One region of the Paenibacillus sp. FSL R7-277 genome, then DNA from elsewhere that is predicted to be linked to it. Evidence: riboswitches for the same ligand, from Rfam matches in the RefSeq annotation. Region 1 holds a riboswitch; the other holds the start of a gene.
The links. Region 1 has a riboswitch for S-adenosylmethionine ahead of C173_RS02325 (methionine ABC transporter ATP-binding protein). Riboswitches for the same ligand answer to the same signal wherever they lie in the genome.
Positions count from the first base shown of each region.

Region 1 (5,475 bases):
CAAGCACCAATATCAAGGTCAGGCTGAAGAATGTAAGCAGTACTTTTTTCATCTGTAAATCCCCCTCTAATCCATATGGTTTATTGAATAAGGCTATATGTGGACGTACCTTATTTCCGTGTAAAATGTCTTACCAGCCGGTCACCGGCCATTTGCAGCAGCTGCACCAGAATCACCATCAGCGCTACCGAGATAAGCATGACTTCCTTCTCATAGCGGTAATATCCGTAGCGGATCGCCAGGTCACCCAGTCCGCCGCCGCCGATCATGCCGGACATTGCGGTATACGAGACAAGGGTCACAACAGTAATGGTTACACCGGCAAGCAGACCCGGACGAGCCTCCGGCAGCAGCACGCGCATAACGATCTGCCCGGTGGACGCTCCCATGCCCTGCGCCGCTTCAATAATTCCCCGGTCAACCTCCCGCAGTGCCGTCTCCACCAGTCTGGCGAAGAATGGCGCCGCGCCGATTACCAGTGCCGGAATCGTTCCAAGCACACCAATCGAAGTGCCCATAATGGCCTTGCTGAACGGAATCAGGGCAACCATCAGAATGATAAAAGGAACCGAACGCAGGATATTCACAACGAAGGATAATACCGAGTAAACCACCCTGATAATAACGTTATTTGACTTGCCCCATAAATATAACACAATTCCAAGCGGTAAACCAAGGATTATTGTGAATATTCCTGAAATAGCGATCATTTTGAGTGTAGCAATCGTAGCTTCCAGCATTTCTTCCCAATTAATTGTGCTAAAGTCCATTACAAAATCACCTCCACATCAAGACCTTGCGCTATGAGCTCAGTGAGCGTGGCTTCGACCGCACCCTCAGGTCCTTCGAACCGGACGATCAGCTGGCCGTAAGGAACATCCTTGATCGTAGAGATGGTTCCATGAAGAATGGCGAAGTGAACCCCGGTTCCCTGAACCACCTGTGAGAGCGTCGACCCGTAAGTCTTTTGTCCGAGAAAAGTGATTTTGACCGACTTCGTGTAACCTGGCTGTACAGCATCAATCGCTTGCCGGAGCGGTCCGTCCGACTGGGTCTCACTGCGGATGAATTCCTTGGTAACCTCATGCTTCGGCTTCAGAAAGACCTCGGCCACTTCACCCTGCTCCACAATACCGCCGCCATGGATCACGGCAACACGGTCGCAGATGCTCTGAATGACATGCATCTCATGGGTAATCAACACGATGGTCAGATGGAATTTGCTGTTGATATCCATCAGCAGGCGCAGAATGGAGTCTGTCGTCTGCGGATCAAGCGCCGAGGTCGCCTCATCGCATAACAGAACATCCGGATCACTTGCCAGCGCCCGGGCGATTCCGACACGCTGCTTCTGTCCGCCGGATAGCTGAGCCGGGTACTTATTCCAGTGCTCCTCCAGCCCGACCAGGGCGAGCAGTTCCTTAACCTTTTGTTCAATCTCGTTCCTTACGGCTCCGATCAGCCGCAGCGGAAACGCGATATTATCATAGACTGTAGCCGATGAGAGCAGGTTGAAATGCTGAAAAATCATTCCGATCTTGCGCCGCTGCTCCTGCAGCTGTCCCTGGCTGAGCGCTGTCAGCTCGACACCGTCCACCCACACCTCGCCCGCAGTCGGACGTTCCAGCAGATTAATGCAGCGGATCAGCGTGCTTTTGCCGGCCCCGGAGTGACCGATCACCCCGAAGATTTCCCCCTTCTTAATCGACAGGCTCAGCGCAGAGAGTGCAGTTGCCTGCTTACTGCCCTTGCCATACACCTTGGTTATATCCTTCAATTCTATCAACCGCTGCGTCCCCCTTCTGTTCTAGCTTCCATCATTGCAAAAAAGACCCCCTACGATCCATGCAGATCGCAAGAGGCCCTGTGTGTATAATGACAATGCCTTCTCATCTGCCAAAACCCCCGAGTCCGGCGGCATTGTAGGAATTAGCACCATGACATTTGGATGCAGCGTAAGGCTGTATTCAAACCGGTTGCCGGGCTTCATCGGGCCTATCCCTCCGCCGCTCTCGATAAGATCATAGTATGAAGTTATAGATTCCGTATCCTGTCAGAAGTTAATGTATGCCTAAGTATAATTCAGTTTCAAGATTTTTGTCAAAGGTAAGTTTTTACGGACGGGCTTGTCCGGATTTCGGGCCTGGGGCCGCTTTGTTCTTGTGCCATTGTTCATTCCCGTAGCTGTATGCGGCGGCCAGTGACTGGCATACCATCTCCAGGCTCTGCTTCAAATCCTCCAGGTGGCTGTCGAGATCCTCCAGACGAATCTTGTCATGCAATCCCTGGTGACGCTGCCAGAGGTCGTCGGTCATCTCCGCGTTCATGTAATGGATCTCAGCGTTGCGCCGCTTGCGCAAATTCTCAACCGGCTCCCGGTAGGAATTCCTGATTCGCTCCAGCTTCTCCGCCAGCGGATGATGCGGGTGAAGCAGCTGAAATTGCCTCAGCACCGTGAAATAAGAGAAATGCGTCTTCACCTTGCCTGTATTGAGATTGTACAGATTATTCAGCACCGTGCCCAGCTTGTCCAGCAGCGAGAAGACACGGATGAAGCCATCCTTGTAGAAATACACATATCTGGCGTACTCCCCCTGCTCTGTGGACGACATGTCGTCCATATAACCGGCTATCACTGACTTCCGGAAAAAGGCTGCTGCGAACCAGCTCTGCTCCAGCTCATCCAGAGAGGAGATCAGGCCGCGTGTCCAAATTTCCAGCTTGCGGTATTCATGGTCATGGTCTTCATGTGCCGCCATCTCCTTGCGCAGCATGGAGGCTGCCTTCGCCATGGACTCCATAGCTTCAGCCAGCACACCGCTGTTCACGCGGGGCGGCTCTCCAAGTAACGTCCGCAGCATATTTTGACCCTCCTTAAAATTCACTTCTACGCCAGAGGAAAATAACGGTTCCAGTTGCGATCTACCCGCTTCGCAATATCCTCGCTCGGAGCCAGCTCCTCCGGGTATCCCGGCTTCATCCGGGCATCTATAATGATCGGCAGTGTATAGCTGACGCTGCCCCGGTGTACCCCGGCCGCCGAATAGATATCATCCGCCGGATTGAAGCGGGTGAATACGGTCCACAGGAAGGAGGTCTGCGTGCTGACCGCCTCTTCCGCCTGATCCACCAGCACAATCAGCGGCCAGGCGGTCTCCCTCTCCTTGAAGGCAGCCACCAGCCGCTCCGGCAGCTCCGGGTCCTCTTCATAGGATGCACCGGAAACGGCTAAACATCCTCCGCAATAAGGCACAGCGGCGGTGATTGATGGAAGCAGACCCTCTGTATAAGTCCTTGGCAACTGACGGACCGGGCTGCCGATGCCCGCCATCACCGCCTTACTGCCATGATTCAGCTTACGTCCGGTATAATCCAGTGTATCCATGGAGGTATTGGCAAAGATCGTCAGATCCGATTGCGGATTGAAGCGCTCAAGCACAGTTTCCAGCAGCTTGGGGAAATCCGTTAGCTCCACCTGCACATTAGTCAGCAGCAGGAATTTGGTTAAGGAGAGCTGACCTTCCCCTAAGATACGAAACGCTGACACCATATACTCACGGGGATAGCTCTCCCTCACAACAGCTGAGGTCAGTGAATGCGAACCGGATTCGGAGTAGGACCACAGCGCTTTGACCGAAGGGATCAGCAGAGGATAGGCTGGAGCGAGCAGCCGCTGCAAATAATCCTTCAGATAATAATCCTCCTGGCGCGGCTTGCCGGTGATGGTCGCCGGGTAGATGGCGTCCTTGCGGTGCCACATCCGCTGAACATGCATGACCGGGAAATCATGCTGCATGGAATAGTAGCCGGACTGGCTGCCGTAAGGCCCTTCCGCTCTCCGCTCCAGCGGAGACACGCGTCCCCGGATGGAGAATTCCGCCTCAGCCGGAATCCGGTGCCCGCCCAAGGGGTCCTGCACCATGGGAAGCTTGCCGCCCAGCATCAGCGAAGCCAGCATCAGCTCCGGAATCCGTTCCGGCACCGGTGCCACCGCCGCTGCAATCAGGGCCGGCGGCCCGCCGATGAAGACAGACACCGGCAGGGTCTCGCCGAGAAGCTCTGCCTGCGAGTGATGGAAGCCGCCGCCCTTGTGAATCTGCCAGTGAATACCTGTGGTGCTGTCGTCATACATCTGAATCCGGTACAGTCCGAGATTATGATCCTTGGGGTTGGTGATATTCTCCGTATAGACCAGAGGAAGCGTGATGAACGCCCCGCCATCCTTAGGCCAGGCCGTAATCCGGGGCAGCTCCTTCAGCGGATCACTGCTGCTGCAGACACCGAGCACCGGAGCCTCTCCTTGCGGTATGTTCTTGGTTCCTGCCCTCAGCAGCTCAAGCAGCACCGTCTTCTCCCGCCATAAGCCGGCGCCTGAAGGCGGAATCAGCTGATCCATCGCCGTTGTCAGCGACTTCAGCAGCTGCTCCGGTCTTGTCCCAAAGGCCTTGTTGACGCGCTGAACTGTACCGAACAGGTTAGTAGCGACCGGGAACGGTGTTCCTTGCACGTTCGTGAACAGCAGTGCCGGGCCCTCCTCCTCCACCACCCGCCGGTGAATTTCGGCAAGCTCCAGATAAGGATCAACAGGGGTATCTATCACTGCCAGATCCTTATCCCTGCGGAGCTGCTCAATCCATTGTCGTAAATTACCGTATCGCACTATAGCGTTCCTCCTCAAACAGGACCTTATGCTTATCCCGTCCACCGTTGCCGTTTACTTATCACTTGCTGCCTTGCCGGCTCCGCTTAACTGCCAGACCCTTACACTCATGTAGCACAGAACCCCAAAGAGTCCGGAGATCAGCACGATATGAGACAACGCAGCAAATATGTACAATCTTTCATTATTCAATGTGTATACCACTGCGGCTCCGCTGAATACCTGCATCAGGCACAACAGAACTGCCGCTACTCCCAGAGCCCTCAGCTCCGGCAGCTCCTTATGCTTCCAGAAGGCCAGATGCCCAAGTATAGCCGTCAGCAGGAACAGAATCGCCGCCGCCATCCGGTGAATGAATACAATCCCTACTCCGCCGCTCATCTCCGGAATCCATTGTCCGTTACACAGCGGCCAGCCGGAGCACCCGCCTTGGGAGCTGGTATGGCTTACGTAGGCCCCGATGTAGACCACGATATATGAATATACTGCAGTAACCCAGGTTAAGTTGCGGAAGGCTGGGCGGACTTTGGGACTTCCTGTGCTGAATTCCGCTCCTGGAGCGAATGTCCGTCTGGTCCCAAGCGCCAGCATCAGCGAACCGGCGAAGGCAATCAGCGAGAAGCCCATATGCAGGGCCATAACCGCAGCCGACTGCGATTTCACTACTGCAAGCGCTCCCATCCCGCCTTGAACGATGACGAAGATCAGGGTCAGCAGGGCATAGGCCAGCAGATCTCTGCGGTGCCTGGCATAACGCCAGAAGGCAACCATGGAAGCCAGGGACAGCAGGCCAGCCAGGCCGCTGAACAAGCGGT
Region 1 is NZ_ASPX01000005.1:51,832-57,306, forward strand. It holds gene C173_RS02315 (MetQ/NlpA family ABC transporter substrate-binding protein) at 1-52, opposite strand, end outside; gene C173_RS02320 (methionine ABC transporter permease) at 111-770, opposite strand; gene C173_RS02325 (methionine ABC transporter ATP-binding protein) at 770-1,786, opposite strand; SAM riboswitch class I at 1,887-2,022, opposite strand; gene C173_RS02335 (Cthe_2314 family HEPN domain-containing protein) at 2,115-2,861, opposite strand; gene C173_RS02340 (UbiD family decarboxylase) at 2,888-4,660, opposite strand; gene C173_RS02345 (COX15/CtaA family protein) at 4,715-5,475, opposite strand, start outside.

Region 2 (5,475 bases), on a different contig from region 1:
GAGCGGAAGGCGCCTTATATCCTGGCCAGCAACCGACTGCTGCGCATGATCAGCGCATTTCTTCCCCGCACGGAGGAGGAGCTGCTGCAGCTCCCGGGTGTGGGTGAAGGCAAAGTCTCACAGTATGGTGCAGACTGGCTTAGCATCACCGCGGCGGCTGAGCGTGAGCATGATTTTCCGCTAAGCTGGGTGAATCATGCCATAGACGAAGAGAGCTTCGTATCCTGGCACTATAAGCAGAAGGAGCTTAAGTACAAGAAGCAGCTGGAGCGGCTGAGACTGCGGCGCGTTCTATTACAGGGGATTGAAGAGGGACAGGGGATGGAGCAGCTCAGAGTGCTTAGCGGAGTTTCCCGCCGTGAAGTGCTTGAAGTGGTAGAGGAGCTGGAGAAGGACGGCTACTCGGCCGAGAAGCTTATTGCCCTGGAGCTGAGAGAGGTGAGTCCCGAAGAACAGAACAATATTTGGACAGCCTATGAACTGATCGGCGACAACTTCCTGAAGCCTGTCCTCTACAAAGCCTACGGCGACAACTTCGTACCTGCTGACGGACTTGATCTGTATTACGAACGCCTGCGGCTGATCCGCATCCGCTTCCGGCGGGAGCATCCGGCGGCGTTAGGGATAGTTACCCCTCAATAATTATTGAGTCTGATGGCCTGCATCAGTCCCAATCTACGGTCCTGATGACCGGAATTCCTGATCGGCGCAGACGCATTACATACTGGTGACATACCAAAAAGACGAAGGCTCTCCGAGTCCCGGTAGCCGGGTATACGGTGCCTTCGTCCTTCGTATTCGTCCGCTCTGCTTCATAGCCACTCCTTCTTACGGAAGATAATTAGCATTCCGCAGCCTAGCGTCACCATAACGGCAATGACGCCATAGTAGCCGTACTCGGTGTGGATCTCCGGGATATTGTCAAAGTTCATGCCGTAGATTCCGGTAATCACGGTCAGCGGCATGAATATGGTAGTAATTGCTGTAAATACACGCATGATTTCATTGGCTCGGTTCGCAATACTGGACTGATAAGCTTCGCGCAAGTTGCCCATGAGATCGCGGTATGTTTCGAAGGTCTCAGAGATCTTGACCGCATTCTCATAAATATCGCTGAAATACTTCTGCAGCTGATCGTCGATCAGGCGAAGATCCTTCTTGTTGAGTGTGTTGATAACTTCCTTCTGCGGGCCGAGCATCTTCTTCAGCCAGAGAATCTCACTGCGCAGACCGATGATCTCGCTCAGATGCGATTTCTTGGTATGCATGAGGATGTCTTCTTCCAGCTTCTCGATCCGCGCTTCAATCCGGTCACCGACCGAGAAGAAGTTGTCGACAACGAGGTCGATCAGCAGATACAGGAAGCGGTCAGGCGTACTGACCTCCTGCTCCCACAGTACGGGCTTCAGGACACGCAGTTCATGGATCTTCTGCTTCGTAACGGTAATAATGAAATGTCTGCCAAGGAATACATTGAGTGCACGGAGGAAGATTTCCTCATCATCGAACCGGATGCTGTTCACCACGATGAAATAATGACTCTCATAAATCTCCAGCTTCGGACGCTGATCCTCTTCACTTAGACAGTCTTCCACAGCCAGATCATGCAGGCCGTATATAGGCTGAAGCTCTACAAGGTCCTCCACATCCGCATCAATCCAGTAGAACCCCTCAGCAGGGGCGGTTAAAGTTTCTTCAATGTTGTCAACAGGCGTAAAAACCCCTGCATTCACCAGCCGGATTTTCATCTGATTCACTCCTTATGTCCCTGGTCTTCTCCAGGGGTATGCTAATTTCAGCACACGGAAAAAATCAGCTTGGCCGGTGGTACAATCATGGACGAAGGCCAAAAGACGGTCCGAGAGCATGAAGAAAAAGGGCTCCCGCCGCCGGCAAGCTGATGTTAATCCTGTGTGGTTGTTCATTCTGCACGCTTATTCGCGAGCCCGGGTCGCCTTCCATTGTTCTCTCACCTCTTCTTTTCGCCGTTTTTTTTGAAATATAAGAATGTATAGGTTTCACACGATACCTTATCCTTATATTTCTCGCTGAAACGGTACCGTCCTTTAAAGGGACGGCAAAGCCGTTTCCACTTGGTTGAAACACTTGTCTAGTATAACGCCGGGATATGGCTCTTACAAGAGAAATTGTTTTCTGTTATAAGGCCCCTTCAGCATTGTATGGACTTGACGAAAAGGAGGTTCATGATTTAAAGTGAAATTTAAGAAAAAGCATCGTTCAGATGCTTAAGGTTATTCAACTGAATACAGCTAAATCTTATCAAGAGCAGGTGGAGGGACTAGCCCGATGAAACCCGGCAACCGGCGTGTGAACGCACGGTGCTAATTCTTGCGGAAGCTTTGCAGGGCGTTATTCGTCCGGCGGAAGTTCTCTGGCAGATGAGAGAGGCGCATATGACTGCATGATATGACCTTTCTCGCCCGGGAAAGGTCTTTTTTCGCTACCCTGCCTCAGGTTGAACCACCAAGTGGAACCCCATTTCAGTTAAGGAGTGAACAGCAATGCCTATCAAAATTCCCGACAGCCTGCCGGCCAAAGAAGTATTATCCGGTGAGAATATTTTTGTAATGGATGAAAGCCAGGCCTTCCATCAGGATATCCGTCCTCTCCGGATCGCCATCCTGAACCTGATGCCTACCAAAGAAACTACTGAGACCCAGCTGCTGCGCCTTATCGGGAATTCCCCGCTTCAGGTGGATGTTGTTCTGCTGCACCCCAGCTCCCATACGTCGAAGAATACTTCGGCAGAGCATTTGAAGAGCTTTTACAAAACCTTTGATGAGATCAGCCACCGCCGATTCGACGGCTTGATTGTAACCGGCGCTCCCGTAGAACAGCTGGAGTTCGAGGATGTCAACTACTGGGAAGAGCTGAAAGTGATTTTTGAGTGGAGCAAGCAAAATGTAACCTCGACCATGCACATCTGTTGGGCGGCGCAGGCAGGGCTGTATCATCACTTCGGCGTGCGCAAGGTGAGTCTGCCGGACAAATGCTTTGGAGTGTTTCCGCATACAATGAGCCATAATAATGTCAAGCTGCTGCGCGGCTTCGATGAAGTGTTCCATGTTCCGCATTCCCGCCATACCGACGTCTCCCGTGAAGATATTGAGCAGAACCCGGAGCTGCAGATTCTGGCAGAATCCGAGGAAGCCGGGGTGTACCTGGTGGCTACGCATGACGGGAAGCAGATTTTTGTCACCGGACATTCGGAGTATGATCCCTTCTCCTTAAAATGGGAGTATGACCGGGATATCGCCAAGGGGCTGGAGGTTGCCCTGCCGAAGCACTATTATCCCAAGGATGATCCGACACGCACACCGCCGGCAGTCTGGCGCGCCCATGCTAACTTATTATTCGCTAATTGGCTCAATTACTATGTATACCAGGAGACTCCTTACGATATCGGGGCATTTATCTAAGAGGTTGACTTATTCTTAATAGAAGTAATTAATCAGGAGGCAATGGAGATGGATGAGAAACTGAGAATTGAGAGCAGACTGGCACAGATTGGTTCAATGGAGGACCCCGCCACCGGGGCCATTAATTACCCGATTTATCATGCGACGGCCTTCCGTCACCCGCGGCTTGGACAGAGCACAGGCTTTGACTACATCCGCACCAAAAATCCTACCCGCTCTGTCCTAGAAGAAGCGGCAGCGGCCCTGGAATCCGGGGATGCCGGCTTCGCCTGTGCCTCCGGTATGGCTGCACTGACTACAGTGTTCACTTTGTTTGGACAAGGGGACCATCTCATTGTATCGCTGGACTTGTACGGCGGTACTTACCGGCTGCTGGAACGGATTCTCTCCAAATACGGCATCAGCGCCTCCTATGTAGATACGAATGATCTGGATGGCCTGGAAGCGGCCCGCCAGCCGGGCACGAAGGCTGTATTCATTGAGACACCGACCAATCCGCTGATGATGATTACGGATGTCGAAGCCGTATGTACCTGGGCCCGCCGTCACGGGCTACTCACGATTGTGGACAATACGCTGCTGACCCCGTTCTTCCAGCGCCCGCTGGAGCTTGGCGCAGATATCGTGGTTCACAGTGCGACTAAGTATCTGGGCGGGCATAACGATGTGCTGGCGGGGCTGATTGTGACCAAGGGTGCAGAATTGTCGGCTGAAATGGCTGTCCTGCATAACTCCTTGGGAGCCGTGCTCGCGCCGAATGACAGCTACCAGCTGATGAAGGGCATGAAGACCCTCGCCCTTCGTATGGAGCGGCATGAGAGCAACGCCCTGGCTATTGCCCGTTATCTGCAGGAGCATCCGGCGATTGCCGAGGTCTTCCACCCGGGCCTGCCGGACCATCCGGGTTATGCCATTCAGAACCGCCAGTCCTCCGGCAACACCGGGATCTTCTCCTTCAAGGTAAAAGAGGCCAGCTATGTAGAGCCGCTGCTCCGCCATATCAAGCTAATTGCCTTCGCCGAGAGTCTGGGCGGTGTGGAATCGCTGATGACCTATCCGGCGATACAGACCCATGCCGATATTCCGGCTGAAATCCGCGATGCGGTCGGTGTGGATGACCGGCTGCTGCGCTTCTCTGTCGGCATAGAGCATGTAGATGATCTGATCGCCGATCTCGGGCAGGCCCTGGAGGCCGCCCGGAGCGAGCTGGAATAAGGCGATGCGCCGCCGGACCTGCCCGGCATGCGAGATTCGCAGAACGTACAAGCAGCAGTGCCTTCGGGCGCTGCTGTTTAATTTGCCTGGGACAAGGGCATTTATTCGATCCTGTGCAGCGAAACATTTTTCAAGAACAGCCGATTGTGATACGATGGGAGAACGGACTATTTTTATTTCAAATTGTATTTATCTCATAGACTTCATAGATGAAGAGGAGGCCGTCAACAGTGAGTGCAGTCGATCTTATACTGGATAAGGCACTGAAGGGTGAACGTCTTCAGTTGGAAGATACGGTCACATTATTCGAGAGCAATGAAATTGAGAAAATGGGCGCTGCCGCAGATATTATTATGAAGCGCTGGCACCCGGAGCCAGTGACGACATTCGTCATCGGCCGCAACATTAACTACACCAATGTATGTGATGTATATTGCCGATTCTGCGCCTTCTACCGCAGACCCGGTTCGGAGGAAGGCTATGTGCTTCCCGATGAGACGATCTACCAGAAGATTGCCGAGACCATGAGCGTAAACGGAACCGAGATTCTGATGCAGGGTGGTACGAATCCCAATCTGCCGTTCAGCTATTATACGGATATTCTGCGCGGCATCAAGCAGCGGTTCCCGGAGATTACAATGCACTCCTTTTCACCTGCAGAGATTATGAAGATGGTGGAGGTCTCCGGCCTGCCGCTGGATCAGGTCATGCGTGAGATTCATGCTGCGGGCCTCGATTCCCTGCCCGGCGGAGGCGCAGAGATTCTCGATGACCGTACCCGCCGCAAGATCAGCCGGCTCAAGGGCTCCTGGCGCGAGTG
Region 2 is NZ_ASPX01000008.1:61,817-67,291, reverse strand. It holds gene C173_RS03285 (HRDC domain-containing protein) at 1-642, shown strand, start outside; gene corA (magnesium/cobalt transporter CorA) at 813-1,748, opposite strand; SAM riboswitch class I at 2,275-2,406, shown strand; gene metA (homoserine O-acetyltransferase MetA) at 2,523-3,440, shown strand; gene C173_RS03270 (aminotransferase class I/II-fold pyridoxal phosphate-dependent enzyme) at 3,489-4,655, shown strand; gene mqnC (cyclic dehypoxanthinyl futalosine synthase) at 4,886-5,475, shown strand, end outside.
Region 2: another riboswitch for S-adenosylmethionine. It lies ahead of metA (homoserine O-acetyltransferase MetA); the one in region 1 lies ahead of C173_RS02325 (methionine ABC transporter ATP-binding protein).